Regions from separate parts of the Neobacillus sp. Soil_C_43 genome, predicted to be linked through region 1. Evidence: riboswitches for the same ligand, from Rfam matches in the RefSeq annotation. Region 1 holds a riboswitch; each other region holds the start of a gene.
The links. Region 1 has a riboswitch for S-adenosylmethionine ahead of AC3A54_RS16525 (methionine ABC transporter ATP-binding protein). Riboswitches for the same ligand answer to the same signal wherever they lie in the genome.
Positions count from the first base shown of each region.

Region 2: linked by a shared signal. The riboswitch ahead of AC3A54_RS14530 (methionine biosynthesis PLP-dependent protein) and the one ahead of AC3A54_RS16525 (methionine ABC transporter ATP-binding protein) in region 1 are both predicted to bind S-adenosylmethionine.
Region 3: linked by a shared signal. The riboswitch ahead of AC3A54_RS20640 (sugar ABC transporter substrate-binding protein) and the one ahead of AC3A54_RS16525 (methionine ABC transporter ATP-binding protein) in region 1 are both predicted to bind S-adenosylmethionine.
Region 4: linked by a shared signal. The riboswitch ahead of AC3A54_RS15200 (homoserine dehydrogenase) and the one ahead of AC3A54_RS16525 (methionine ABC transporter ATP-binding protein) in region 1 are both predicted to bind S-adenosylmethionine.

Region 1 covers NZ_JBDGJV010000012.1:139,313-146,855, forward strand. The annotation lists gene AC3A54_RS16520 (methionine ABC transporter permease) at 1-312, opposite strand, end outside; gene AC3A54_RS16525 (methionine ABC transporter ATP-binding protein) at 302-1,315, opposite strand; SAM riboswitch class I at 1,456-1,561, opposite strand; gene AC3A54_RS16530 (ABC transporter permease) at 1,746-2,891, opposite strand; gene AC3A54_RS16535 (ABC transporter permease) at 2,892-4,004, opposite strand; gene AC3A54_RS16540 (ABC transporter ATP-binding protein) at 4,023-4,961, opposite strand; gene AC3A54_RS16545 (sensor histidine kinase) at 5,119-6,228, opposite strand; gene AC3A54_RS16550 (response regulator) at 6,229-6,870, opposite strand; gene AC3A54_RS16555 (LCP family glycopolymer transferase) at 7,074-7,543, shown strand, end outside.
Region 2 covers NZ_JBDGJV010000010.1:83,584-91,126, forward strand. The annotation lists gene AC3A54_RS14515 (aldolase) at 1-904, opposite strand, end outside; gene AC3A54_RS14520 (paeninodin family lasso peptide) at 1,001-1,132, opposite strand; gene AC3A54_RS14525 (asparagine synthase-related protein) at 1,148-3,082, opposite strand; SAM riboswitch class I at 3,454-3,571, shown strand; gene AC3A54_RS14530 (methionine biosynthesis PLP-dependent protein) at 3,711-4,823, shown strand; gene metC (cystathionine beta-lyase) at 4,823-6,010, shown strand; gene AC3A54_RS14540 (bifunctional homocysteine S-methyltransferase/methylenetetrahydrofolate reductase) at 6,013-7,543, shown strand, end outside.
Region 3 covers NZ_JBDGJV010000018.1:57,467-65,009, forward strand. The annotation lists gene AC3A54_RS20620 (formate/nitrite transporter family protein) at 1-565, opposite strand, end outside; gene yfkAB (radical SAM/CxCxxxxC motif protein YfkAB) at 794-1,915, shown strand; gene AC3A54_RS20630 (cold-shock protein) at 2,164-2,364, shown strand; gene AC3A54_RS20635 (MFS transporter) at 2,763-3,977, opposite strand; SAM riboswitch class I at 4,209-4,317, shown strand; gene AC3A54_RS20640 (sugar ABC transporter substrate-binding protein) at 4,446-5,555, shown strand; gene AC3A54_RS20645 (sugar ABC transporter ATP-binding protein) at 5,628-7,130, shown strand; gene AC3A54_RS20650 (ABC transporter permease) at 7,132-7,543, shown strand, end outside.
Region 4 covers NZ_JBDGJV010000011.1:25,139-32,681, reverse strand. The annotation lists gene argF (ornithine carbamoyltransferase) at 1-476, shown strand, start outside; gene AC3A54_RS15210 (argininosuccinate synthase) at 558-1,769, shown strand; gene argH (argininosuccinate lyase) at 2,025-3,401, shown strand; SAM riboswitch class I at 4,007-4,118, shown strand; gene AC3A54_RS15200 (homoserine dehydrogenase) at 4,160-5,443, shown strand; gene AC3A54_RS15195 (DoxX family membrane protein) at 6,357-6,851, shown strand; gene AC3A54_RS15190 (YfhD family protein) at 6,979-7,164, opposite strand; gene AC3A54_RS15185 (YfhE family protein) at 7,300-7,434, opposite strand.

The sequences.
Region 1 (7,543 bases):
TACCGATAACGACACGCTTGCGGCTGTCGGTCCAATCGTCGAACCAACAATGAAGTTGGTTAATGGAATTAACGCAACCAGCAAAATAATAAAGGGAATAGACCGGATTAAGTTAACCAGGAATCCCATGATCACTTGAATAAATCGATTTTGTAAAAACAAACCTTTATCGGTGACAAATAACAAGATTCCCACTGGAAGGCCAATGACAATGGCGATCGCTAAGCTAATCACAATCATATAAATCGTCTGCATAAAAGCCGTATTGATATCTGGAATTAATTCCACCAGATGCTGAAAATCAAAGCCCATTATGTAACACCTCCACTTGCGCTGCCCGGTCCTCGATGTATCGAAGGGCAGCGGTCACTTCCTCCTTCGCACCTTTCAGTTCCATAATGAAAATGCCCAAGGGCAGTTCTTGTATGTATTCAATGGAACCATGTAGGAAGTTCCCTTTTACGCTGAATTTCTGCAGCATATCTGAAATGACACCCTCACCGGCGACTTTTCCTTTAAACAGCACCTTGATAATCGGCCCTTCACAGCTAGTGAGGATGGATTCCGGAACGTCAAAGGATACCACGCTATCAATAAACTCTTTGGTAAGTTCCGCTTTAGGGTTGGCGAAGATGTCGTAAACCGTTCCCTCTTCAATGACCATCCCATTTTGCATAATGGCCATTCGGTGGCAAATTTCTTTGACTACATTCATCTCATGCGTGATAAGAATAATCGTAATGTTGAGTTCCTTGTTGATCTTTTTTAATAGATTCAAGATCGACTTGGTCGTGGTCGGATCAAGGGCGGAGGTTGCCTCATCACATAAGAGGACCGTTGGATTGTTGGCCAAGGCACGCGCAATCCCTACCCGTTGCTTTTGCCCTCCGCTCAGCTGGGCTGGATACACATCGCGCTTATCCGCAAGCCCCACCGTTTCAAGTAATTCCAAGACACGTGTGCTGATTTGGTTCTTCGGATAGTTGGCCGCTTTCAGCGAAAAAGCAATGTTCTCATACACCGTCTTCTGGCTGATGAGGTAAAAGTGTTGAAAAATCATACCAATCTTTAGCCGTGCTAGGCGGAGCTTCTCCCCTTTTAAGGAAGTAAGGTCCGTCCCATCGACGGTAATAGTGCCTGAAGTCGGTTGCTCCAATAAGTTGATGCAGCGGAGCAACGAGCTTTTTCCGGCGCCAGAGTAGCCGACGATGCCATAGATTTCGCCTCGTTGAACCGTTAAAGAAACGTCATCGACTCCCTTGACCGTGCCGTTTTTTGTTTTATATTCCTTTGTTAACTGCCGTATTTCAATCATAATGATGACCTCTTTTTTCATAAGCGATATTTTAAATTAATGGCCGTTCCCCAAGAAAGTGAGTCCGATTCAGTAAGTTTTTCACGCAAAAAATGCTCCTTTCAACTGAAAGAAGCATCGAAATACAAACAATTATTTCAAGCTTATCTTTCAGAATGAAAGTCATTCTGCTGGAATTGGCACCTTCCCAATTAGGGGGTTGCCGGACGTCATAGGGCCAAGTCCCTCGGTCACTCTCGATAAGAATTATTAGTTTTTTTTAACATTTTCGATATTACTAATCTATTTTTATTTTGTCAATCATCAGAAAATACTATTTTGAAATTGTAAGTGTTTCCATTATTATCAAGTCAACTATTTAGGGCGTCTAAAAAAATTTCGGGGACAGTCCCCCGGCGCTTTAGCGCAACGGGGGACTGTCCCCAAATTTTTATATAAAGTTCTGTGTCGTGTTGTTTCTGCTAAAGCGATAGACGGCTAGTAAGAAAAAGGCTACTGCAAAGGCGAACAGGATGATGAAGTGTAAATACAAGCTGCTCAAGGAGCTTCCTTCCTGTAGTTTGGTTAATGTATCTAACGTCCAGCGCTGTGGCAGGAACTCTGCTATTTTTTGTAAGGATGTAGGCATAACTTCCACTGGCCAGAAGCAGCCGGACAGCATGACGGTTGGTGTGATAATTAAATTTTGCAATGCCCCTGCTGCACTCCGGTTGTTTGCGAAAGAGATGATGACAAGCGATAATCCTACAGCAATCAAGGAAAATAGTAACATCACGAAGGCCGCTTCCCAGAAGGACATGCCGATGCCAATATGGAACATATTTCTCATGATGGTAAGCGTAATTAATACCTGTATCGTCATCACAATCATGTTGACGATGACATTGGATAATAGATACTTTCTAGCATTAATTGGCGTCGATAATAAGCGGAAATAGGTTCGCTGTTCTTTTTCCAACAGAATGATCTCAGACATATTCCCCGCTGACATCAGCATGATCATGATCAGGAAACCAATCGTTTGATTGGTCATATTCTTATTTTCCGATGAATCCTCTAATGAATGGGTGGCGAGCGTAAAGGTGGATTGCTGATAGTCCTTATACATTTGCTCAAACATCGGTTGATTCCCATCGGCCGCCCGACTAATCGTCGCGATATTATTGATATATTGATATAAATAGGATTTCACGAAGCCTGTAACGGCAGCCCCTTTGATGGAACTAAGCTGGATATGTGCTGGCGTACCGTTCAACACGCTTTCCGAGAAGCCTTTTTCAAAGGTGATGACACAGTCCAGTTTACCGGATGTAATCTGGTCCTGTACCTTTTCCGCATCGACCTCAGAAACCTTCACATTCTCTAACCCCTTGAGAAAATGGATTGTATCGTCCGTCACCTCACTCTTGTCTTGATTGACGACGCCTACATGTAGAAGGGCTTTCTGTTCCCCACCATAGGCAATAAACGCAATGAAAATCCCCACTAACGGCATAAACAGATACATGATAATGTTTTTCTTATTGCGAAACGTCTTACTTAATGTGTTTTGAATTAACCAGAGGACATCCTTCATTTATAGCCCCTCCCGTCTTTGTAAAGAGATTACTGCCACTAGTAAAAAAAGGAGTGACCCAGACAAATTAATCGTGATCGCTGGGACGGCTGCAGATAGGTCATTCGCATAAATCAATTTCGTTAAACCCGAGTTCATCCAGGTGAGAGGGGAAAGCTCGGTAATAAATTTGAAGACACCATCAGGATTCACAATTCTAAAATAAGCTCCACCAAAAAAGGAGGATAACTGGACAAATAGCATAATAATCACTTTGGGAGCGGCACTTGTTTTGGACACGAAGCTGATACCGATGCCCAAGCTCACTGCAAAAATAATCTCTGTCAGCAGGACCACGTATACCATCCCTAGGTGATCCCCCCAATTCGCGTGGAATAATAGTTTGCTCATCTGAACGACTAGCAAGGCACATAAGCTATTACTCACGAGACTTCCGAGCACTTTTCCGATAAAAATTTCACTTTTTCTAATTGGAGAGGCAATCAGACGGTTCGCCGTCCCTCTCACTCGTTCCTCCACAATTAACGAACTGGCCGACATCGCCCCGTACAGGATAATCATCGTCGTAATCACAAGCGCATAATAGTCCATCGAACTAGGCTGCTTATCCGGTTGCAGCGAGGTTTCTTTAATAAAATTCGCCTTTTTTTCAGGAGTAAACGCAGTAGCCAACTTGTCAGGCGCCACCTTCATAATTTCAGAGGCGATATTGTATTGATCGACATAAGCAGAAAGCATGCCTTGAAGGATACTTCCTTCAATACTGTTGCCATTATTGAGATACAGCTGAATCCCCTTTTCTGACACTTCCACATATCCATCCACTTTACTTTGTTGAACTTCCTTTCTCGCCTTTGCTTGATCGGTGACTTTCTTAAAATGGACCTCTGATTTTTTCACCTCAGCAATAAAGTGCTGGAAATTCTCACCCGTTGTCGTATCTGTATAGAACACATGGATATTATCCACAGGAAGACTCGTCGTAAATGTATTCGACAAGGCGGAGCCAAGGACGAGCATTAAGACAATCGGAAAAGCTAGCATGAAAAACAAGGTTCTTGTGTCTCGGAAGTCAGATTTAATCCCCTTCCAAGCAATATTGATAATGTTCATGGGAGTCCCCTCCTCTCCTTATTGGTCCCTTAAATTCCTGCCGGTTAAGGTTAAAAATACGGTCTCTAGGTTTGGTGCTTTTTCTTCTAACGAACGGATTTCGATATGATTGCTCATGAAATGCTCTATGATTTTATTTAAGTTGTTCACTCCAGTATCCGAGTTGATCTTTATGACATTTTCATCGACAGAAACGGCTTCAACTCCACTAATTTCTTTAATGGCCCCGACGTCCACGTTTTCCGAGGATTTGACCTCCACCCACAAGTCCTTTGTATTGGTGATGATTGATTTCAGCTGCTCCTTCGTGCCTTCAGCAATGATTTTCCCATGATCGATGATGGCAATCTGTGTGCAGATTTCCTCCACTTCTTCCATGTAGTGGCTCGTGTAAATAATCGTACAGCCCATTTCGTTTAGCTTGCGAACCGAATTGAGGATGTAATTTCGCGACTGCGGATCGATGCCCACCGTTGGCTCATCCATGATAATCAACTTTGGTCGATGAGCAATGGCACATGCGATATTTAACCGTCGTTTCATCCCTCCGGAAAAACTTTTCGGATAGCTCTTATGCTTATCCTGAAGGCCGACAAATTCAAGCGCTTCCTCCACTCGTTCCTTTAATTCCGCCCCGCGTAAGCCGTACAAGCCGGCAAAGAATTTCACATTTTCATAGGCCGTCATGTCCTCATAAATGGCGAGGTCCTGCGGAACCATCCCAATATTCATTTTGACAAAACGACTGTGTTTGACACTATCCTTGCCAAGAATCGCGATTGTTCCCTCATTGCTGCGCAACAGGCCCGCAATCATATTAATGGTCGTACTCTTCCCGGCGCCATTGGCTCCAAGGAACCCAAAGATTTCTCCCTCCGCGACGGATAAGCTCATATGATCGACAGCGATAAAATCACTAAATTTTTTTGTTAAGTTCTTAATTTCTAACACGTTCATTCTTTCACCCCTACTCGGTTTGTATAGTTCAAGTATAAAAAAAAGAATGAACTTGCATAAGTGCAATCGTTCATTCTTTTTACATGAGAATCTTCATGTTGTGTGCGTGAGATGTTCATGGTGACTGGATGGGCAAGATGGTTATGAGCGAAAAACTTCATGTTGATGCAATTGGCAACAGGGTAGTGACGGAAAATCCGTGGCTGCTGTCCACTATAATTGTGCCGTTCAATGAAGCCGTCCGCTCTTCCATTCCGATGATTCCCAACCCTTTCTTGATTGTTTCTGTTCCGACTCCATTATCCTTCACTTCTACTCTTATGATTTTGTTCAATACTTTCACATCGATTGAAACAAGCGTGGCCGAGGAATATTTCATGGCATTCGTTAATGACTCGGTGACATTCTCATTTATAATTTTCCATTGAATCGGTGTGATGTGTTCTAAGTTTCCTTCATAGGTAAGGACCGTCTTGATCGATTGTTTAGAATTGAAATCATCGAGCAAGAGCTTCATCCGGTTAATCCCTACTTGCTCCGTCGGCGGCTTTAAATTTTTTAACGTCAGTCGGATTTTTTCAATCCCATCCTTCGAGATGTTGATCGCGTTTTGAAGGAGCTCCGTTGCTTTTGGCCGATCAGTCTCCATGAGGCGTTTGGCTGCTTCCATTTGAAAAAGAGCCCCCGTCATCGAGTGACCGATTTTATCGTGAATCTCTTGTGAAATGCGGTTGCGTTCCTCTAATTTAAAGGTGTATTCCGACTGTCGTATGTACTCTGTATTTTCATTAATATTTTTCGTTAATTTGTGGAGCGTTTTTCTCATCGTATCGATTTGGTCTTCATTTTTTGCCAGTTTATCGTGATAGATGTGGGCCATGATAAAAATCAAAAAGCTAAGAGTGGCAGCCAACCCGTAAAGGGGCTGAAGCTGTGCCCCCACATACAGAATGGGAATCAAGGATAGAATCAATAGTGTCAGTCGATTATGCACAAATTCGGCGGCCAGTTCGATGAGCGATAGTGGTAAAACCAAGCAAAAAATGGGCAGAACAAAAAAATAAGCTAAGCCCGTAAGAGCGATTGAGAGTAGTAGCAGCACCCGTTTGAGGGTGTGATTTTTAAATATATACATCGTGATTGTAAGACAAAAATAAAGCAGGAAAGTAAGTACCACCCATGAGATGTGACTGACCTCTGCTCGAATACAGGTAAACGCGATAAACAATAGTAAGATTAGCTTCGTAAAAATCATCCAAAGCTCCATTTAATCTACTTTCCCCGTCAGATAGTAAATGGCGATTTGGGTCCGGTGCTCGAGTCCGGTTTTATTTAAGATCGAGGTAATGTAATTAGCGACCGTCCCTTCAGAAATAAACAATTCCTTGGAAATTGCCTTATTGGAATACCCTTTGGCAATCAAAGACATGATGTCCCGCTCTCTTTCGGTAAAAAGGGAGAGGTCGAGCTTGTTGTAAGAAGGTTTCGTGCCACCGCCGAGGTTCAATTTGAGCTTCTCTAAAATCACGTCTTGAATAATGCTGTTTCCTTTATACACACTCTTAATGGCATCGCGAATTTGTTCCGGGTCATTATTTTTCAATAAATAGCCCTTGGCTCCATTCTTGATGGCATCCATTATGTATTCATCGTCATCAAAGGTGGTCAAGATGATGGGCTTTGTCTTCGTCTTTTCGGTCAAAAGCTTCGTGGCTTCAACCCCGTTCATATGTGGCATTCTAACATCTAATAAAGCAATATCCACCTCATGCATTTGGCAGTAGTCCACCGCTTCTTTTCCATCACTCACGGTGTCCAGCACGTCAAATTCTGCATAGGTAGATAGAATGATTTTTAACCCTTCTCGAATAAATGAGTTATCATCCGCAATTATGACTTTGATTTTCATAAGATGGGGAGCCCCTCTCCAATTTTCACTATATCTATCTGTCATTATAGCAAGAAAATGGCAGAAGTTTGAATATCAAGTCATAGTCCTTGATGCCTCCACTCTATCATTTCCATATTTTTTACATACCTCTTAATCTAATTTTTTGTTACCATAGATAAAGATTGTAACTTATTTGTAAGTTTTTAGGAGGTTCTGTGTTTATGAGAGCTCGAAAAAAGAAAAGAAAACTAAGAAAATGGGTAAAAGTTACAGGCACCATCCTTCTAGCTATGGGAATTGGTGGAGGCGTGTACGCTTACTCTGTATATAAATCTTTTAATAACGCAGTTGATTCAATGCATCAAGCAGTTGATCGAACTTCTGATAAGCGCAAGGAGCCTGTGGCGGTGGCGGAAAAGGATCCTTTTTCCGTTTTAATGTTGGGTGTAGACGAGCGCGAAGGAGATAAAGGCCGCTCGGATACGATGATTGTGTTGACGGTTAACCCAAAGAATCATACGGTAAAAATGCTGAGCATCCCGCGTGATACGCGTACGGAGATTATTGGAAAAGGAAAAGAGGATAAGATTAACCATGCCTACGCTTTCGGCGGCGTCCCAATGGCGATGAATACGGTTGAGGATTTCCTTGATATTCCGATTGATTACTATATCCAAGTGAATATGGAAGG
Region 2 (7,543 bases), on a different contig from region 1:
TTAAAATTAAAGTTAATAGATTTTGAGCTGTAAATGTCGAAGTTGGGCGTTGTAATTTAAAGATTTCTATATTACTTAAGACTCTAGATGAATATGTAAAGTGCCATTCTTCTAAACCAAGACGCCTGATTAATGACTTTCGGTACGTATGATTTAACAAAGTCAGAAAACACTCCAACTTTCCAATTTTATGCATCTCAATTTCTTCATTATGTGTTTTTACTAGTTCAAATATCCCTGCTAGTGGTAAGGGTTTCTCACAGAACTTTGTTGGAATGGGTACTGCATATTTTGTTTCCCTATCAAATAAAGGCTTTAGATCGGCTGTATCCATACCAAATTGATCTAAACTCTCATGCCACAACTTTTGCTGTGGAAAAGAAGGAATAACATGAGGAATATTATCGTTTGATAATGAAACAGCAATAACGTCATCACTCAATAGTTTGTATCCATTGTTTAAAAAGGCTGCAGCCAATGTAGACTTCCCAGCACCCGACTCACCAATAAAAGCATATGCCTCCCCATTGATTTCAACAGCACTTCCATGTAATGGTAATAACCTATTTTGCAGCAAAATGGCTCCCATACATGTACCAAGGATGTACAGTCGGATCTTCCCAAGATCTGCACCATTTATTGGGCAGACAATGATTTTTTTGCTATTTTGTATACAAAACGTCGCAGTATCAGGGATTTGAAACATTATGAAGTCATCTTTAACAATGAATACTGCTTCAGGGTATGATAATCTATTCCAGGTTTCGGACAAATCACCATATTTAATTTCTAAATCCACATTATCTTCTATGTTGCTACATTGGTCTAACTCTGGAAGGAGGATATCACTTGAAATCCTTAGGCCAAATGCTGTGTAAACCGTTCTTTTCTCGGTTCCAATCATAAATTTCACTCCAACTTATTCTCTATGTGATAAAAAACCCTTATACTTTTTCATATGTATAAGGGCGTGCTAATAACCTTAATTTTGAATAATTATTTAACTGTGGTGAAGTGCTCCTCTTTCATCCTCATCTTCGTATACCTGATCAACAATAGCTATACCTGGGCCAGCCATTGTCATTTTAATATCTAGTACTTCTAATGTAGGCGCTTGCCAATTCTTTTTCATAAAACTCACCTCCTTTCAATTAATGGTATTTAAAAATCGAGTGATAATTAGACTTCGCATTAATATTCTAAAATCAGGATTAAATGCATACTCTGGACGTGGTTCGTCCTTGATCTTGGTTAGTGCATCCTTAATTACCTCCATATTTAGGAATTCTGAGGCTAATGGATTTACACTAACCTGTCTAAGCTCTTCAATAAATTCATTCCAAGAAGGCTTCATTCGATGTACCACATCTGCAGCTTGTATTCCCCTAACACGTTGATTTAACCTAACATCATCAGGAAGATAGGTATTTGTTGCCCTACGGATAAGTGCTCTATCTAATCCATTCTGAACAAATTGTTCAATAGGAGTGGATAAGCAAAAGCGAATAACTCGTAAATCATTTGTAGGATCGTGGCTCTGTACTGAATAACGTAATGATAATTTTGTCCCACTGGTACCTGTTGTGTTCCATAAATTTATTTGTCCAAAATGATTTCCTCGTATTTCATGTATATTACGAGCTATGGAATTTCCAGTGTTTAAACCAGATTCCTCTAATGCAGAAAAAACATTAGTTTTCTTGGCAAATTCAGAATTAATTAATACTGGCAGGTCGTATTGGTATTTTGGAGGAAATAGATCTTTTAGAAGTGGGAATGCCTTTTTTCCAACTACTTTTAAGATTTTAGATCTTTCCGCACCAATATTTTTACTATATATATTTACTTCACGAAAGAGCCGATACAGGTTAAACTTCTTTAATAGAAATGCATAATAGTCTAATGCAGGCCCCCAAGAGATGGTAAAGTTTCCTCTTGCTCCTCCTAATAGCACTCCTATCCCATCCTGTTGTGCTTTTTCATAAATTCCTTTAACCCATATTGAATTTTCGAAAAATTTGTAAGGCATTTCCATAGTTTCAAGCCAATCATCAATTTCTGAGTAGGGGGTTTTTCCTTTAAAGTCCAAATACTGCTCTGTAATATTACCAACATATTGGACCGTTGACTGTATGTACGGTCTCTCGTCAGCCATTGTATGAGCCCGTGTCCAATCTAAAAAGTCATCAACAGGTACAGAACTATACGTATGTAATTTCCTATTTTTCTCACTCAAAGCTTTGGCTGCAAAACTAACAACTGTACTTGAATCTAACCCTCCACTTAAATGTGCACCCACACGACGATGTGTTCGGAGTCTTGATCTTACAGCTTTATCGACTACATCCCTAAAAGCTTCTTCGTAATCTTCATTAGTTTTTAGTCCTAAATCTGTAATTTCAATTACATTAAATTTTGAGATTGTAATTCGCCCGTTTGATACTGAAATTGTATGTGAAGGAGGTAGTTGTTCTAAGTCTTTATAGACCGTTGAAGATGGATCTATGTTGTCAATCATGTTTGAGATAGCAAGATATTCTGCTAACCAATGTTCATTTAATTTTTTCTGAATATATGGTAAGGAAAATAATGGTTTAATCGTTGTGCAAAAAACAACCCTTTGTTTGTCTCGAAAAAGATAAAGGGTCCTGGCACCGGAAAAATCCCTCGCACCAAATAGTTTTTGCTTTGTTTCATCCCAAATCATAAAGGCGAAGTCTCCAATTAGGAATTTCGGACAGTCTTCTCCCCATTTATGATAAGAAAGCAAAATCAATTCACTATCAGTGATCTCTTTTCTTTTCCTTTTATCAACTTGTAATCTCTCAAACAATTCATCCCTATTATCAATAATTGCATCAGCGGTAATGGCTAACTTCCGTTGATGGTCATAGTAAGGAAGTTTTTCACCAACTGATTCCGGTGTAATCCACTGTGCATGGCAGCCAAGGAAGACTTTGTCGTTATGCCAAGTTTGAATATCATCGGCCGGATATTTTTCTAATTCTTTCATCATCCGGTTTCCTTGCTCTAGATTGATAGGTTCATTATTTAAATGATATATTCCGGCTATTGCGCTCATCTTTTCCTCCTGCCAATCAAAAAAATTCATAGCATTTATTATTTTCAACTTCATTATTAGTTCACTAAAAAGAACAGTAAGACCACACTTAATTATCAGGAATCATATCTAATCCGATATACCTGAAATTTAGTATAATTAAGTTTTTAAACTGTCGTTCTATGTAACTTATTACCCAGATTAGTTCTTTATCAAGAACGTTCGTTATAACTAATAATAAATCCATAAACTATTACTGTCAATAAATTTTAAGATAATAAATTAAATATTTTGTCCTCTCCGTTATAACTAAAGTTTCCTCATTAAGATAAAAACAAATTGACATCCCCCCCAATTTGTAGTAAATTTTATAAATAATCTAAATAATTGATTTCTTATCAAGAGAGGTTGAGGGAATGGCCCTGCGACGCCTCAGCAACCTTCAAAGAACGATCCGTTCATTGAAAAGGTGCTAAGTCCTGCAAATTTTACTAATTTGCAAGATAAGAAGAATGACAATTTGGTCGTACGTACAAAAGTCTTCTTCTTATAAGAAGACTTTTTTTATTTATCTGAAAGCTTTAGCGCCCTGTAGCGTTAAAGTTAGCAAACTAACTCTAATTACAACAAACTTTAAGGAGTGTGCGTTATGTACAAAATTGACACAAAACTAGCCCAAATTGGAAACCGCAGCGAGACAGCGACAGGTACAGTGAACCCGCCTGTTTATTTTTCTACTGCTTATCGACACGAAGGCATCGGGCAATCAACAGGGTTTGACTATAGTCGAACAGGGAACCCAACGCGTCAGCTCCTGGAAAAAACGATTGCTGATTTAGAATCAGGTGATCAAGGCTTTGCCTGCAGTTCAGGTATGGCTGCTATTTTCACAATTCTTTCCTTATTTCAATCGGGAGATGAATGGCTTGTTAGCGAAGATTTATATGGCGGTACCTATCGCTTATTAGAACAAGGCTTTAAAAAATGGGGATTAAACACTCAATATGTAAATACCTGTTGTCCGGAAGAAATCGAAGGGAAGATTACTCCACAAACAAAGGCCATTTTTTTGGAGACTCCTACTAATCCCCTCATGCAGCAATCGGACATTGCCGCTGTTTCTCAAATTGCAAAGGAGCACGGAATACTCTTGATTGTTGATAATACCTTCTATACTCCACTATTACAGCAACCCATTAAGCTCGGGGCTGATATCGTTATTCATAGTGCAACGAAGTACCTGGGTGGTCATAACGACGTACTTGCAGGATTGATTGTTGCTAAAGGAAAGGAACTATGTGAAGCATTAGCTTTTCATCATAACGGTGCGGGTGCCGTACTTAGCCCATTTGACTCCTGGCTGTTAATGCGCGGAATGAAAACTCTATCGCTTAGAATGGAAAGACACGAAAAGAATGCAAAAGCTGTGGTAGAGTATCTTTCTAATCATGAAGATGTGACAGATGTTCTATATCCTGGACGCGGTGGAATGGTTTCTTTCCGAGTAAAAGATGAAGCATGGGTGAATCCATTCCTACAAGGATTATCGCTCATTACGTTTGCAGAAAGTCTCGGTGGAACGGAAAGCTTTATTACGTATCCTGCTACACAAACACATGCGGATATTCCGGAAGAAATACGAATTCAATCTGGAGTTTGTAATCGTTTATTACGTTTTTCCGTTGGGATTGAAGATCCTCAAGACTTAATTGAAGACTTGAAAAAGGCGTTCGAGAACGTGAAAGAAGGAGTGATTGTGTAATGTCACACGAGGAATACACCTTTGAAACAAGGCTTCTTCATAATCAGCATAAAGTGGACCCGACAACGGGTGCTGTTAGTGTGCCCATTCAGCATGCATCCACCTTCCACCAATTTGATTTCGACCAGTTCGGTAAATACGATTATGGCCGCAGCTTAAATCCAACAAGGGAAGCATTGGAAGATGTGATTGCAGAGCTGGAGGGTGGTTTAAAAGGCTTTGCTTTTTCATCTGGTATGGCCGCCATTTCGACAGCCTTCCTTCTGCTTTCCGCTGGTGATCATATTGTCATTACTGAAGATGTATATGGCGGTACGTTTCGGATGGTCACACAGGTCCTTTCCCGGTTCAGTATTGAACATACCTTTGTGGATATGACCAATTTAGACGAAGTAAAACAAGCGATTTTGCCGAATACAAAAGCATTTTATGTGGAAACACCCTCCAATCCATTAATGAAAGTGACTGATATTGAGGCAATTAGCAGTTTAGCAAAGGAAATTGGCGCGTTAACCTTTGTTGATAATACGTTTCTTACCCCTTCTCATCAAAAGCCTTTGGAATTAGGGGCTGATGTAGTCCTGCATAGCGCAACGAAATTTTTATCTGGGCATAGTGATGTCGTTGCGGGTCTCGCTGTGGTTAAGGATGAAGACTTGGCGAAAAGATTAGGCTTTTTACAGAATGGATTTGGTGCTATATTGGGCGTCCAGGATGCCTGGCTCGTACTAAGAGGGATAAAGACACTTCACGTTCGGCTAGAACAATCACAGAAATCAGCTATTAAACTCGCAAAATTTTTAGATGAACATCCGCTTGTGAAAAAGGTGCATTATCCTGGGCTCGAAAGTCACCCTCAATATCACATCCAGAACAAGCAAGCAGCGGGGCCGGGAGCTGTCTTATCGTTTGAATTAGAAAGTGAAGATGCGCTTCGAACCTTTTTGGCTAATGTAGAAATCCCTGTTTTCGCTGTCAGCCTTGGAGCAGTCGAATCAATTCTTTCTTATCCAGCGAAAATGTCACATGCCGCCATGCCGCAAGAGGAAAGAGAAAAACGCGGGATTACTAATAGCCTCGTCCGACTATCGGTTGGACTAGAAAATCCAGATGATTTAATCAAGGATTTTTCCCAAGCGTTTGAAAAAGTTAATCGAAGTCAATTAGTATTCGAGCGGGGAGAATAGTGATGAGCTTTTTAGAAAAATTAACAAATCAAATCTTAATAGCCGATGGAGCTATGGGTACTTTATTGTATTCGTACGGAAAGGATAGTTGTTTAGAGGAACTGAATCTTTCCCAGGCAGATCATATCCAAACGATCCATCAAGCGTATATCGATGCCGGTGCTGATGTCATTCAAACCAACACATATGCTGCCAATTATTTAAAGCTGCAGCGATATGGTTTGGAGGATTCTGTAAAGGAAATTAACAGTGCTGCTGTAGCTAATGCTAAAAGAGCCGCTGCAAAAAGCCATGCATTCGTCCTTGGAACGATTGGCGGGAATCGAGGAATTAAACCGGATTCGGTCACCATTGAAGAATTAAAACGAAGCTTCCGTGAACAATTATATTGTCTACTGCTTGAAGGCGTAGATGGTTTGTTACTTGAAACCTTTTACGATTTAGAAGAACTTGAAACGATTTTAACTATTGCTAGAAAGGAAACCAACCTGCCAATCATTGCACAAGTCTCCCATCAGGAGCCAGGATTTTTGCAGGATCGAACTCCTGTCAATGATGCCTTAAAACGGCTTGAAGGTCTTGGCGCCGATGTCGTCGGTCTGAACTGCCGGCTTGGCCCCCATCATATGTTGTTAGCATTGGAGCAGATAGAAATACCTGAGCATGCATTTCTATCAGCCTATCCAAATGCCAGTCTCCCTGCCTATACGGACGGAAAGTTCCACTATGAGGGAGATGCCAATTATTTCCGAAATTCGGCAAAAGCGTTCCGTGATCAAGGGGTACGTTTAATTGGTGGCTGCTGCGGGACAACGCCAGATCATATTCGAGCCTTTGCAGCGGAATTAAAGAATAGTGTTCCAATTACTGAAAAAATAGTAAAATTAAAGCCAAAGCAGATTGTGGTTGAAACAAGTCCCTCTCCGATAAGGGAGTATGCTCCCCTACAAGAGATTGTGAGAGAAAGACCTTCTGTTATTGTAGAATTAGATCCTCCTAGAAAGCTAGATACGACCAAGTTTTTCGAAGGAGCAAAAGCGTTAAAAGAAGCCGGCATAGATTCTATTACTTTAGCTGATAATTCCCTTGCAACTGTACGTATCTCCAATGAATCATTGGGATATTTAGTGAAGGAAAAATTAGGCATGCGACCGCTTATTCACATTGCCTGTCGCGACCGTAATATTATTGGATTACAATCCCACTTAATGGGGCTCCATACTCTAGGATTAAATGACGTGCTTGCGATTACAGGCGACCCTGCAAGAGTAGGAGATTTCCCTGGTGCTTCATCCGTGTATGATGTTTCTTCATTTGAGCTAATTCAGATGATTAAGCAACTAAATGAAGGTTTGTCTTTTTCGGGTAAAGACTTAGGACAAAAAACCGACTTTAGTGTGGCAGCAGCTTTTAACCCGAATGTGCGCTCACTCGAGAAGGCTGTTAAAAGGCTTGAGAAGAAAATTCAATTTGGTGCAGATTATTTCATCTCCCAGCCTGTTTTTTCAGAAGAAAAACTGATTGAAATCTATG
Region 3 (7,543 bases), on a different contig from region 1:
GCATCATGGCAAACATCTTTGGTCCATCTCCTTTTAACCCCATTGGAAGGAAAAAGGCCATACAAACAAGCCAGTTACAAAGGATTGCCCGGAAAAACAACTCTGTTGTAGGGACTTGCATTTTAACTTCCACGACATGGAGGAGAAATCCATTAACTGAAGAGCTCGCATAAAGTCCTGTGGTGAAAATAATAAAAGCAAAAACAGCGGCACCTAAGATATTTCCTGCATAACTGCATACCCATAGCTTTAGTACTTCTATCCAAGTCATTTTCTTACGGAGTGCAGCGTAGGTGTAATAAAACGTATTTCCTGTAAATAGATCCCCACCGCCATAGGCGATTAATATAATCGCTGCTCCGAAAGTAAGAGCGGCCATTGGGTAGGCAAACGGTGAGTCTACTACATAGAAGAAATTACCGGTCTTGAACGCAACAATGACCCCAAAACCAATAAACATACTGGCAAGCATCGAGCGTAAAATATATCGGAGGATGCTTTGGCGAAATATCTTAATCTTTTTTAAGGCTAATTTTTCTGCTTCATGCAAAGGCTGCATTTCCATTTCCACTACCACCATTCACAATTCGTTTACTATCCCTTTATTTTTCAATAATCATGGAACAAAATGTATTATACGGGAATTACTTCATTTACCCAACGAAAAATAGGGAATTGCCATAGAATATTCTCAATTTATATTCATATGCTTTTGTAACTAATATAAATAGCTACTTGTCCATACGATGCGCTATAATAAGGTTTTTCCTACTACAAAAATAAAGGAGTTTGTATGAAAACATTAAATAAAATTACTCCCCAGTTCGATCCTTGGGAAGCGTATTTAGATGTAACACAATACGGAAAACCTCTGCTTACCAATATCGAATTTACGACTACCACTCTTTGTAATATGCGCTGCGAGCATTGTGCTGTAGGGTACACCCTCCAAACAAAGGAGCCGTTAGCACTTCCAATTGAGCTTATTTTACATAGGTTAGAGGAAATTCCACAACTACGTTCGTTAAGTATTACAGGGGGTGAACCTATGCTTTCGCATAGCTCTGTCAGTAATTATGTAATGCCCATTTTAAAGTATGCCCATGAGCGCGGAGTTCGAACACAAATGAATTCGAACCTAACCCTTGATTTAAATCGGTATGAAGAAGTTATTCCGTATTTGGATGTATTACATATTTCACATAATTGGGGAACGGTGGACGATTTTGTAGAAGGCGGCTTTGCAAGGATGGAGCGGAAGCCTGATTATAGCCAGCGAGAAAAATATTTTACGAGAATGATAGAAAATAGCAGGGAACTGGTAAAAGCGGGTGTCATGGTTTCGGCGGAAACCATGTTAAATAAACGGACACTGCCTCATTTGGAAAAAATTCACCGGCAAATTGTAGATGAAATGCTTTGTCAACGCCATGAAGTGCATCCTATGTATCCGAGTGATTTCGCCAGTAATCTTGAAACATTATCATTAAGTGAAATTAGGGACGCAATTCATCATTTATTAGACATAAGGGATGAAAATGTATGGATGCTTTTTGGAACACTGCCATTTTATGCTTGCAGCAGTAAACAGGAGGATTTGGACCTTTTAAAACGACTTTATCAGAGTGAAAATGTAACCGTCAGAAATGATCCAGATGGTCGTTCCCGTTTGAATGTGAATATATTTAACGGTGATATTATTGTAACGGATTTCGGAGATACTCCTCCTTTAGGAAATATCCAAACAACTACACTTGAAGAGGCCTATCAAGCTTGGCAAAACACAGGCATAGCGAAGGAGTTAAGCTGTCATTGCCCAGCTGTTTCATGCTTAGGTCCAAATATCTTGGTCAAAAACAGCTATTATCAGAATCTTGATTTTACCGAGTTGGAAGCCAATATTGCAAAAAAATAATCTCTGTTAAACTGGGATGTTGATGTCCGCTCAAGGCGCTTCGCTTTCCGCGTGCGGTAAAACATGAGAGGCTAAAAGGACACTCTTTATTGTCTTCTTGCAAATATTTAAGTGAAATGTTATACTAAAGAAGAATTATTTTTGTTCGGTGTAAAGGATAGTATAAGTTAACTTTTCGTCTTGATGATCACTGAGTGCAAGGATAGTACCATAATGTGTGCAAAAGCACACAGCAGGAGGAAACACACATGGAACAAGGTAAAGTAAAATGGTTTAACGCAGAAAAAGGTTTTGGATTCATCGAACGCGAAGCTGGAGACGATGTATTCGTTCACTTCTCAGCAATCCAAAGCGAAGGTTTCAAATCATTAGACGAAGGTCAAGCTGTTACTTTTGAAGTAGAACAAGGTCAACGTGGACCACAAGCTACTAACGTTCGTAAAGCTTAATACCATTTCGGATAAGACAGGCTCTATTTTATAGAGTCTGTTTTTTTTTATTCAAAAGGCTGTGCTAAAGAACAGTGTTGATTTTTATACCCTGTTGATGGGAGCGGAAGGCTCGAAGACTCCTGTGGGAGTACGGTTCAGGGGAGACCCCGCAGGCGCAAGCGCCGAGGAGGCTCGCCGAAACGCCCACGGAAAGCGAAGAGCCTGGAGCGGAAATCAACAGGCAATTTTAACAAAGTCATTCAAAAAAAACAAAACAAAAAACCCCACTCATGAATGAGTAGGGCACACAAATGAAACAGTAATTCAAATGGTAGAGTTATTGTATCATATATTTCCGGAATAACCTAATTTATTTCAATAAATTTTTTGGTAACTTTTGTATACTGAATGAGTTATTACGCTGTATGTTTAACAAGCTTAGGATGTCGGAGCAATGATACGAGCAAAATCAGTCCGCTCATAATCAATAAAGCACTGGTACTTATAAAAACAGCGGAAAAGCCAAAGTAGCCAGAAAGAAAGCCCCCCAACATGGGCCCAATGATGTTACCGAGAAATCTTAGACTATTGTTATAGCCAAGGACCTCACCTTGCATGGTAATCGGAGCCTCCTGGCGGATATAAGCAATCCTGACAGGAATGATTCCGCCGATGGTCACACCTAAGGCAATACGGATGATGACAAGCTGCCAAAGACTTGTCACGATCGCTCCTGGTAAGTACACTATCCCTGCTGAAAATAGAAGTATGACTAATATTTTGATATAACCATATTTATCTGCAATCTTTCCCCAGTTCCGTGACATGAGTAAGTTGCCTATTCCCGCTGCGGAAAAAGCAATCCCTGAATAAAAAGCAACATTGTTTGGCCCATGCAAATCACTTACAAATAACGACAGGATTGGTTGAATGCTGAAATGGGCGATTTGTACAAGAGATGATATAAGCAATACGGTTAATAGTACAGGATTTCGTAGGATGTGTTTGATAACCTCTTTACTAGAATAATGTGATTTAGTACCCCTCGTTGGTTCTACGAGAAATTCCTTCGTAGCGATGACAAGCATGGCAGAGATGAATATGGAAATCGAAGTCCATTTAAAGGTGGTCGCATAGCCGAGTGTATCGGCTAAAATTCCTCCGAGCATGGGTCCTAACAACGAACCCGTAATACTTCCTGTTTGTAATGTCCCAAGGACACGACCAGCAATCTCTTTAGGTGTTTGTGTGGAGATGAATGCCTGTGACATCGGGATAAACCCTGAGAAAAAGCCCATAAAAAACCGTAGCAAGAACAGCTGCCAGACTGAATGAACAAATCCCATTAAAAAGATAGATACAGCCATCCCTAATCCACAAATGATAAGTATCTTTTTCCGACCATAGCGATCTCCAATCTTCCCCCAAACTGGTGAAAAAAGAAAGGCAGAAACAAAGGTGATCCCAAAAGTAATACCTGACCAATGTTGGACATATTTCTCTGAAAAGTCCCCAAACGTTTCAATATACAGCGAAATAAACGGCATGACCATCGTCATACTACCGGCAACAAAGAAGTTGGCAAACCACATAATTAGTAAATTACGCTTTGCACTTTCCTGCTTATTCATGGATGGTAACACTTCTTTCTACAATTTATTTCGGTTTCCTAAATATAATCATACCGAAATTTCTTAGGAGAATAAAGCAATAACTGGGTTTAGTTTTAATAATAGTTTCCCCAACTCCGTTCAATAAGATTAAAAAGGAGTTATTACTTTATTAAAAATATTTAAAATACTATTGACAACTTGTTAATGTGAGTTTAAATTTAGTTTATTACTTTAAATCAATAATACGTTCTCTTATCAAGAGTGGCAGAGGGACTGGCCCGATGACGCCCAGCAACCGTTCCGAAAAAGGAATTGGTGCTAAATCCTGCAAAACATTTAATGTTTTGAGAGATAAGAGAGGAGTAGTCCAACATTTGTGATGAAACCTCTCTTTTCTGGAGAGGTTTTTTATTTTTACATAAAAAAGACTTCTCCAATGGGAATAGTTTATTTTGGTAAGAAAGACGAAAAGGGGGAGCTTTTATCATGAAAAAAAATATTTTCAAAAGTGTGCTTGTATCGACGTTGGCAGCAAGCCTGCTACTCACAGGGTGTGCATCAGGGGGAGAAACCAAGAAAGCAAGCGGAAATAAAAATGTATCACTTGAAGGCGTACCAGAACAATTTAAAGGCGACCAATTAAAAATTAAGGTGATTCGTAAAATTGGCGGTGACGACCACACAGCTCAATTCTTAGCAGGAGCTAAAGAAGAGGGAGAAGCATTAGGTTTAAAAGTGGATGTGTTTACCGCAAATGGAGATACAGCAAAATTCCATGATGCTATAAATCAGGCGTTAGGTCAGGACTATGATGGATTCATTATTTCACACGGTGATGATGATGCGACGGTGAACGATGTAAAGAAGATTGTCGAAAAAGGAAAAAGCGTTGTTACATTTGATTCTAATCCAAAGTTGGCTGAGGTGGAGGGAGTAACACTTACATCACAGGATGACGAAGCATTGGCAACTTTAGCACTAGATCAGCTTGTAAAGGATACGAAGGGCAAAGCGAATATTGCGTACCTTTGGGTTGACGGTTTTCCACCAATGGTGAGACGAAACAAAGTGTATCAAGATGTACTTTCAAAAAATCCTGGAATTAAAGAAGTGGAACGGTTCGGTGTAGCCGCTGCAGATACCAGTGTTCAAACACAAAACGCCGTAGCTGCCATGTTAAATAAATATCCAAAAGGAAAGTTGGATGCCATCTTTGCTACTTGGGATGCCTTTGCTATTGGTGCGGCACGAGCTCTAAAAGAGGCGGGCCGTGAAGAAGTGAAAATTTATGGCATTGATGTTTCAAATGCAGACCTTCAAGAGATTCAAAGAAAAGGTAGTGCTTGGAAATACACAGCTGCCGTGGATCCTAAACTAATTGGTGCGGTGGATTTGAGATTGCTTTCTAAAAAACTAGCAGGTGAAGAAACACCACAAACCTATGATTTAGAGGCTTCTCTAGTTTCACAAGACAATCTTCAAAAGTCTAAAGATCCTGTTAACATGGTTAATCTATCAAAAATTATTTCTGGATGGGGCCAATCAGGTGCATTCGAGGAAGATTGGATGAAAACATTAAAAAAATATTATAAATAATTATTGGTTACTATAAGCACTCTCTTTTTCACTTGATTAAGAGAGTGTTTGTTTGATAGGGGGGACGATTTCATGCAGTCAACATTGGAAATGAAAAATATAACTATTGAATTTCCAGGGGTGAAAGCTTTAAATCAGGTTCATTTTTCAACAAAGACAGGAAAGATTCAGGCATTGATTGGAGCAAATGGTGCAGGGAAATCAACTCTAATGAAAGTCCTCTCAGGGGCTTATAATCATTTTACCGGTGAGATTTTACTGGATGGGGAATCTTTGAACATTCGATCACCAAAAGATGCCCAGGATGCGGGTATACAGATTGTCTATCAAGAAGTTGATACGGTCCTTATACCTAATTTAACGGTCGCCGAGAATATTATGTTGATGGATACGGTTCATCATATGGGAAAAAAGCAGTGGATGAACTGGAAGACTCTTCATCAAAAAGCAGCACAAATCCTGGCTGAAATGAATATTACACTTTCTACGAAAAAGCTTGTGAGTGAGCTTTCTCTAGCAGAAAAGCAAATGATTCTCATTGCAAGAGCTGTCTCGAATCGGTGTAAGTATCTGATTCTAGATGAACCAACTGCACCCTTAAGTCATACGGAAACGACCGAGCTTTTTCGAATTGCCCGCGAATTAAAGAGGCAAAATGTTGGGATTATCTTTATTTCTCACCGCCTGCCAGAGATTTTTGAAATCTGTGATGAAATTACAGTAATGAGAAACGGAGAATTTGTCGTAAAGGAGAACATCTCAGAGACAACACAGAATCAAGTGGTGGAGCACATGCTTGGTCAAAAGTTGGAGGAACAGTTCCCGAAAAAGAATACGAGAATTGGAAACACAGTTCTTGAAGTGAACGGACTTTCAGATAGAAGTAAAATTAAAGATTTCCATTTACATGTGAAATCTGGAGAAATCGTTGGAGTAGCTGGGCTAGTCGGTGCTGGAAAAACTGAGCTGTGCAAGGCGCTTTTTGGTTCTGAAAAATTAACTGGAGGAGAAGTCCTTCTTAATGGAGTTAAACTAACTTTGAATAGCCCATATGATGCGGTGAAAAATGGGATGGCGTTAGTGCCTGAAGAACGCAGAAAGGAAGGGATTCTTGTCCTTGAATCAGTGGAATCCAATTTGACAGCGGCTAATTTGGACAGTTTTGCAAACGTATTTAGCTTTTTAAATAGAAAGAAAGAAAAGGAAACAGCCAAGCAGCTGATTAGCCGGCTTGGAATTAAAACACCTTCTGAAGAAACAAAGGTTCAGAATCTATCTGGAGGAAATCAGCAGAAGGTCGCAATAGGAAAGTGGCTGGTAGCTGAGGCCGATGTCTATATTTTTGATGAACCAACCAAAGGTGTCGATGTTGGTGCCAAAAAAGACATATTTGAGCTGATTACGGAATTGGCAAGCAGAGGGAAATCGATTATTTACGCTTCTTCCGAACTATCAGAGATTATGGGGATTACGGATCGGGTCTACATTCTATATGATGGACAATCAATAAAGGAGTTAGAGACGAACCGAACAAACGAAGAAGAACTTTTATTTTATTCCACAGGGGGCAGGTAAAATGGAGACAAATATTACAGCAAAGAATCAGACCCCAACCAAAAAAACATTTGAATTGTTTCAATTTTTATATAAGTACGGGACCATTATCACGATTCTTGCACTTATCATTATTTTTTCAGCGGCAAATCCTACCTTTATTCAGGGCAGTAATATTGTCAATATCCTCCGGTCGATTTCGATTGTGACGATTATTGCTATAGGTATTACCATTTCATTATCTGTAGATGGATTCGATTTATCAGTAGGCTCGGTAGCTTCGTTATCGAATGCCATCGTGATTTCTATGTTTGTCTGGTTTTCCCAAAATACCCTCATTGCGATTATCTCTGCGATTGGTGCCTCATTAATTGTAGGTGCTTTGAATTCGTTTATGATCGTTAAGTTACGAATCCCAGACATGCTAATGACTT
Region 4 (7,543 bases), on a different contig from region 1:
GGTTAAAGCTTTGCTATATTGGAGACGGAAATAATAATATGGCTCATTCGTTAATGGAAGGGGCAGTCAAGGTAGGAATGGATGTTAGTATCGCCAGCCCGCCAGGTTATTTACCTGATGGGAAAATTACGGAGGCGGCAATTAAAGAGGGCTTACAAACGGGAAGTTCAGTTGTCATTACAAATAATCCACTTGAAGCGATTAAAGACGCGGATGTCGTGGTAACAGACGTCTGGACCAGCATGGGGCAGGAAGAAGAAACGGAAAAAAGATTAAAGGCGTTTGAAGGCTTTCAAGTCAATGAAGAACTATGCAAACAGGCTAAAGCTGATTATATCTTTTTACACTGTCTACCTGCTCATCGTGATGAAGAAGTAACGGGAGCTATTATTGACGGTACTCATTCAGTCGTGTTTGATGAAGCCGAGAATCGCCTGCATGCGCAAAAAGCAATTTTAAAACATTTATTAGCATAATAGTTTCACTTTTTGTGAGAGTTGTTGTATAATAATTCTATTGATTGAATAAAAATTCACAAAAGCACGAGGAGAATACAGATGGCAAAAGAAAAAATTGTTCTAGCATACTCAGGTGGTTTAGATACATCCGTTTCGGTTAAATGGATCCAGGAAAAATACGGTTATGATGTTATTGCTCTAGGTCTAGATGTAGGTGAAGGAAAAGACTTAGAAGCTATTAAAAATAAGGCGTTAAATGTTGGAGCCGTTAAAGCATATATGATCGATGCAAAAGAATTATTGGCAAAGGAATATATTTTACCAGCTTTAAAGGCTAATTGTTTATATGAAGGAAAGTATCCATTATCTTCAGCACTTTCCCGTCCACTTATTTCAAAACTATTAGTAGAGGTGGCGGAAAAAGAAGGGGCTAAAGCTGTTGCTCATGGCTGTACTGGAAAAGGCAATGACCAAGTCCGTTTCGAAGTGTCCATTCAAGCGTTAAACCCAAGTCTAAAGGTGGTTGCTCCGGTACGTGAATGGGGAATGACACGTGATGAAGAAATTAAGTATGCTGAGGAAAACGGTATTCCGATTCCAGTAGATTTAGATAATCCTTTTTCAATTGATGCAAACATTTGGGGACGTGCTTGTGAGGCTGGAGTGCTTGAAGATCCATGGGCAGAAGCGCCTGAAGCAGCATTCGATTGGACGAATCCGATTGAACTAACTCCAGATGCCGCTGAATATGTAGAAATTGAATTCGAACAAGGGGTTCCTGTTGCCCTCAATGGTGAGAAACTTCCACTAGTTCAGTTAATTGAGACGTTAAACGCACTGGGTGGTAAGCACGGTGTTGGCCGTATCGACCACATTGAAAATAGATTAGTAGGAATTAAATCAAGAGAAGTGTATGAAAATCCGGCTGCACTCATTTTAATCAATGCACATAAAGAGTTAGAGTTTTTAACATTAACTCGTGAGGTTACACAATTTAAGACTCAAGTGGAACAGCAGATGGCAAAGATTATTTATGAAGGTCTTTGGTATTCTCCTATCAAACCAGCGCTTGATGCGTTTATTGAAGAAACACAAAAGACTGTTACAGGAACGATTCGTGTAAAGCTTCATAAAGGAAATCACACAGTTGTAGGCCGTAAGTCGCCATTTAGCTTATACAACGAGGAGCTAGCGACCTATTCAAAAGGTGATGCATTCGATCACAATGCCGCTGTTGGCTTTATTAAGATTTGGGGCTTACCAACAAAGGTATATTCAGAGGTTACTAAAAAAGAAACGATTGTAAAATAATTCGGATTGCCCTCGAATCCTATTTCGGGGGCTATCTTCTTTCATTTTGGCTGTGTTAAAGAACATTGTTGATTATTATACTCTTTTGATTGGAGTGGAAGACGCGAAGACTCCTGTGGGAGTACGGGTCAGGGGAGACCCCGCAGGCGCAAGCGCCGAGGAGGCTCGCCGAAACGCCCACGGAAAGCGAAGCGTCTGGAGCGGAAATCAAAAGGCAATTTTAACAGAGCCTTTCATTTTAAGGAGGAGCAGGACATGTCTAAGTTATGGGGCGGACGATTTACAAAGGAAACCAACAAACTCGTAGAAGAATTTACAGCATCCATATCTTTTGATCAAAAGTTAGCAAAAGAGGATATTGCCGGAAGCCTGGCACATGTGCAAATGCTAGGTGAATGTGGCATTATCCCAGTTGAGGATGCTGAAAAAATTAAGGACGGACTTCTTGCCATTCAAAAAATGGTTCATGCAAACGAAGTGGAGTTTTTGGTAGAAGATGAAGATATTCACATGAATATCGAAAAGCTGTTGATAGAAAAAATCGGACCGGTTGGCGGTAAGCTACATACGGGTCGTAGCCGGAATGACCAAGTAGCTACAGATATGCACCTTTATTTAAGAACAAAAACGACGGAGCTTATTAAATTAATTGAAGATGTTCAGGAAGCTTTAGTCGAGCAGGCAAAAGAACATGTCCAAACCTTAATTCCAGGCTATACTCACCTCCAGCGTGCACAGCCTGTATCGTTTGCACACCATTTAATGGCATATTTTTGGATGTTCGAACGTGATAAAGAGAGATTGATGGATAGTCTGAAACGGGTGAACTGGCTTCCGCTTGGTTCGGGTGCACTGGCAGGGACTACTTTTCCTATCAATCGTGAACGTGTGGCAGAACTGTTAGGGTTCGAAACCGTGTATCCAAACAGTATGGATGCTGTCAGCGACCGCGATTTTATTCTTGAATTCTTATCAATTGGTTCTATCATCATGACGCATATTTCTCGTTTCTCCGAAGAATTAGTGATCTGGTCCAGCCAAGAATTCCAATTTGTTGAACTGGATGATTCCTTCTGTACAGGCTCGAGTATTATGCCGCAAAAGAAGAATCCAGACGTACCAGAGCTGCTTCGTGGAAAAACAGGCCGTACGTATGGCAATTTGATTGGGCTGCTGACTGTTTTGAAAGGTTTGCCGCTTGCCTACAATAAGGACTTACAAGAAGATAAAGAAGGTATGTTTGATACGGTAGAAACATTGGAAGGTTCTTTAAAACTATTGGCTCCAATGATTGAAACGATGACGGTTAAAAAAGATGTGATGCGTAAAGCAATTAACAACGACTTCTCGAATGCTACGGATATTGCCGATTATCTGGTAACTAAGGGGTTACCGTTCCGTGAGGCCCATGAGGTTATTGGAAAAATTGTTTTATACTCGATCCAGTCTAATAAGTTTTTGCTTGATTTAAGCTTTGAAGAATATCAAGATTTCAGTCCTTTATTTGAAGAGGATATTTACGAGGTTTTAGCCCCAGAACACGTAGTTGCGGTTCGAAATAGCTTTGGTGGTACGGCTCCAGAGCAGGTTGGGAAGCAAATCGAGCTTGCTGAGGGAAAACTGAAACGATAAAATGTGAGAAACCTGCCATTGGCAGGTTTCTTTTTGCTCATGAAAAGGGGCTGTATCGCGATATCTACACACTTTTGCGTTTTATCTACACATTTTTATAATATATCTACACAAATTCATGATATATCTACAAATTACCGATCCCCTTTTATTTATTTCAATGGAAAGATACAATAGTTTTATGAATATTGTGCTTGAGGAGTGATTTTCCATTAGCAGTTTTCTTTTTGATTTACTAATTGATCTAGCAGGGGGAGTCATTGAATTTTTCATTCCTGATTGGTCACCTAAATCGAAATTTGACAAGAATATAATCAGATTAAGGGAAGAAGACTGGTTTGCTACACTGGAAAAGGATGTTAGATACTCATATATCATTCACCAAAATAGAAAGGTGAAGCGGTTTTTAAGCATGGAGAAAAATATTAAAATGATTATCAGTATGGATTTTGAGAGGGGAAATTTTATCAATTTAGTAAAAGAAGAGCATGCCAAATTTACAGGTGTACGATCGTAATGAATTGAAAGAATATATTGACATTTAACATTACATCAACTAAAATTTTCTTTATAACTTGGAAATTTAATGAAAAATCAAATAAAAACTCTTATCCAGAGTGGTGGAGGGACTAGGCCCGATGAAACCCGGCAACCTTCAAGGTATTCCTTGAAAAGGTGCTAATTCCTGCAGGTTATTTTTAACCTGATAGATAAGAGGAGGAATCCAACCCTCTTCTTATTGAAGAGGGTTTTTCTTTTTGAAAAATAAACAGCTTCGTGTCAAAAATCGTGTAGTGAAGGGATGGATGTATGTGTCTGCAATCAAAGTAGCAATCCTTGGATTTGGAACAGTTGGTGAAGGAGTTTATCGAACAATACAATCACACAGTGAGGAGCTTACAGCTACATTGGGCAAAAAGGTTGAAGTTGCCGCTGTTCTCATCAGAAACACGCAAAAGAAAAGAAATATTAGTGAAAATGTATTAGTAACAACAGAATTTGCGGATATCTTAAATCTCGAACAGCTTGATGTTGTTGTGGAGGCTATTGTCGATAAAGAGCCGACATTTACATTTTTAAAATCAGCCATACAGCGGGGCTGCCACATCATTACAGCAAATAAGGAAATGTTTGCCCATCACGGGAAAGAACTTCTTGATCTTGCAGCAGAGAAAAAGGTTTCTGTTGGATTTGAAGCAACCGTAGCAGGTGGAATTCCCGTTATTCAAACACTTAGACAGCTTTTAAATATTAATCGTGTCAAGCAGGTCAGAGGAATTCTAAATGGAACCTCCAATTTTATTCTTACCGAAATGAGGGAGAAAAAGCAGTCATTTGCACAGGCGTTAATATTAGCCCAAGAGAATGGCTATGCTGAAGCTGACCCAACAAATGATGTGGAGGGCTTTGATGCCTTTTATAAAACCATGATTTTAAGCAGACTTGCATTTGGAGAAGAACCTAATTGGCAGGAGGTTGAACGTGAGGGGATCACGTCAATCACAAGTGAATTGATTGATGCTGTCGATAGGGCAGAACTACGGTTCAAACATATTGCGAGTATCACAAGGCTGGACGGTCAAATAAAAGCAACGGTCAAACCAGCTCTTGTGGGAAAAGAGCATCCATTTTATCATGTAGAAGGCGTTCAGAACGCAGTAAATGTCCAATCGGATATTGTAGGTGAAATTACGCTTCAGGGGCCGGGAGCTGGAATGTTTCCTACGGCGAGTGCTGTCATTGAGGATTTAGTCTATGTGTGTCAAAATTCCCCAGTTAAACAGAATAATACGTGTTCTCAAGTAGCGGTAACGGGGTTTAGTAAGAGTGACAAGAAGGAAACGTGGCTGGTGCATGGAGTGATGCATAAACAGGTGACTCCTTCCATTACTTGGATTGAAGAAGTGGCGGAGGAAACGTTTGTAATCAAAGCGACAGATAGAGAAATTGGCCTTTTGGCCAAACAAAATAATCTTATCTATTATCCGATTATAGGAGAATATGAGAGAGTGAAACAAATAAAAACGCTTAAGGCTTTATAAGAGTCTACAAATAATGAAAGAGCTATATGGCTCTTTTTTTTATTTTAAGAAAGCCAGGCTCTAGATCTACTTTTTTCAGAGAGAAGAAGGAAAAAGTAGAAGTAGCAAGGCTCTAGATCTACTTTTTTCAGAGAAAAGAAGAAAAAAGTAAAAGTAGCGAGGTTCTAGATCTACTTTTTTCAGAGAGAAGAAGGAAAAAGTAGAAGTAGCAAGGCTCTAGATCTACTTTTTATAGAGAGAAGAAGGGAAAAGTAGAAGTAGCAAGGCTCTAGATCTACTTTTTATAGAGAAAAGAAGGAAAAAGTAGAAGTAACAAGGGGCTCTAGATCTACTTTTTATAGAGAAAAGAAGGAAACAGTAGAAGTAGCAAGGCTCTAGATCTACTTTTTTCAGAGAAAAGAAGAAAAAAGTAAAAGTAGCGAGGTTCTAGATCTACTTTTATCAGGGAGAAGAAGGAAAAAGTAGAAGTAGCAAACTTCTAAATCTACTTTTTTTATTTGAACAAGATGTAGAAATTTAATTCAATAGTCACGGATATTCCGTGTTTATCCACCGCATTATCCACATCAAAAGTCCTGTTTTAAAGGTATTCCACAGACTTATTCACAATATCCACAAAAATCAGAATAATTATCCACAAGTATCTAATATTAACAACTTATTAAGTTCACATATTATTCAACTTTCTAACATTAATATGTTAAGAAACTGTGAAAGCCGTTGTCATTTAAAGTACAGGAGAGTATATTATAAGTGTAGAGAAGATAGTGAAACAATTCACAAACAAAGAAACACAAACTAACTTCCCTATACGACACAGCTAGCTGAACACCCCTCATCGAAAGGGGAAAGAACTTATCATTACACTTTATTGTGAAAGTGTTCACAAATAAAATAATTGGAGATGATTGTGATGAGATGGTATAAAACCCCTCAAGCAGCCGTTGTTTGGACAGTTCTAAGAGTTTGGCTTGGATTACAATGGATTGAAGCAGGATATCATAAATTAACCGGTGAATTTGATGCTGGCGGATTTTTAAAAGGTGCACTCGCAAATGCAACGGGTGATCATCCAGCAGTGCAAGCATGGTACGCAGATTTCTTACAACAATTTGCTATTCCAAATGTTCAAATCTTTAACGTATTAATTCCTTGGGGAGAATTACTTGTTGGTTTAGGATTAGTTGTTGGATTAGCCACTCTTCCAGCATTAATCGCCGGTGCATTTATGAACTTAAACTTCATGCTGGCAGGCACAACAAGCACGAACCCAATTCTTTATACAGCAGCAATGATCCTTCTATTCGTAGGAACTGGAGCTTACCTCTTCGGTCTTGACCGATACACAGTTCCGTTTATCAAAGGCTATTTCCAAAAGACACCTGTAAAAAATGTGAACACTAATTAACAGTATAACGAGTTCTAACAGCTCAGCACGCTGAAGCCTCTCATTAGAGCTCGCTGATATACCATTTATTTCCCCCCTTTTATATACTTTAAGAAGCAGGGCAAAGCCTGCTTCTCTTTTTTTATTCTTATCTTTTCTTATTCTTCACACGCTGGTTAGCGGCATTAGCACGGGCTTGTGCTTCAAGATCTGCATGATCAGCAAATTCTTGTGAGTATTCTACATCATTTCCATCTGTTTTCATATTTTTCGGTGTTTGTGGAAGTGATGCTTTATTATTTTTGTGAGAACCTCCATTATGCATTCGACCCATTACTAAAACCCCTTTCAATTTCAGCTAGAGGGAGAAAGATATCTCTCACTCCCTAATAGCTTTTACAATTTGAAAGGGGCTCATTAATGGAAAAACTTTAAATTAATTTTTTGTATACGTATGGAATTCCGTCACTTACAGCTTAGTTTTGCTGTCATGATAGCCGGCAGCACGGTCAGCCATCTTAAAATCACGCTGGTATAAAACCTCTTGTGTACTTGTTAAGGTATATTTACCTCTACCCAAATCTTTTTTCTTTTTTCCCGCCATTTTGCTCATTCCTTTCAACATTTTTTGTTTGTTAATTGTCATCAAGCTAAGTGGTAAAAATGAAGCACTAAATATGTACTTATTTCCATTTTTACCTTTTAAGAAAGGA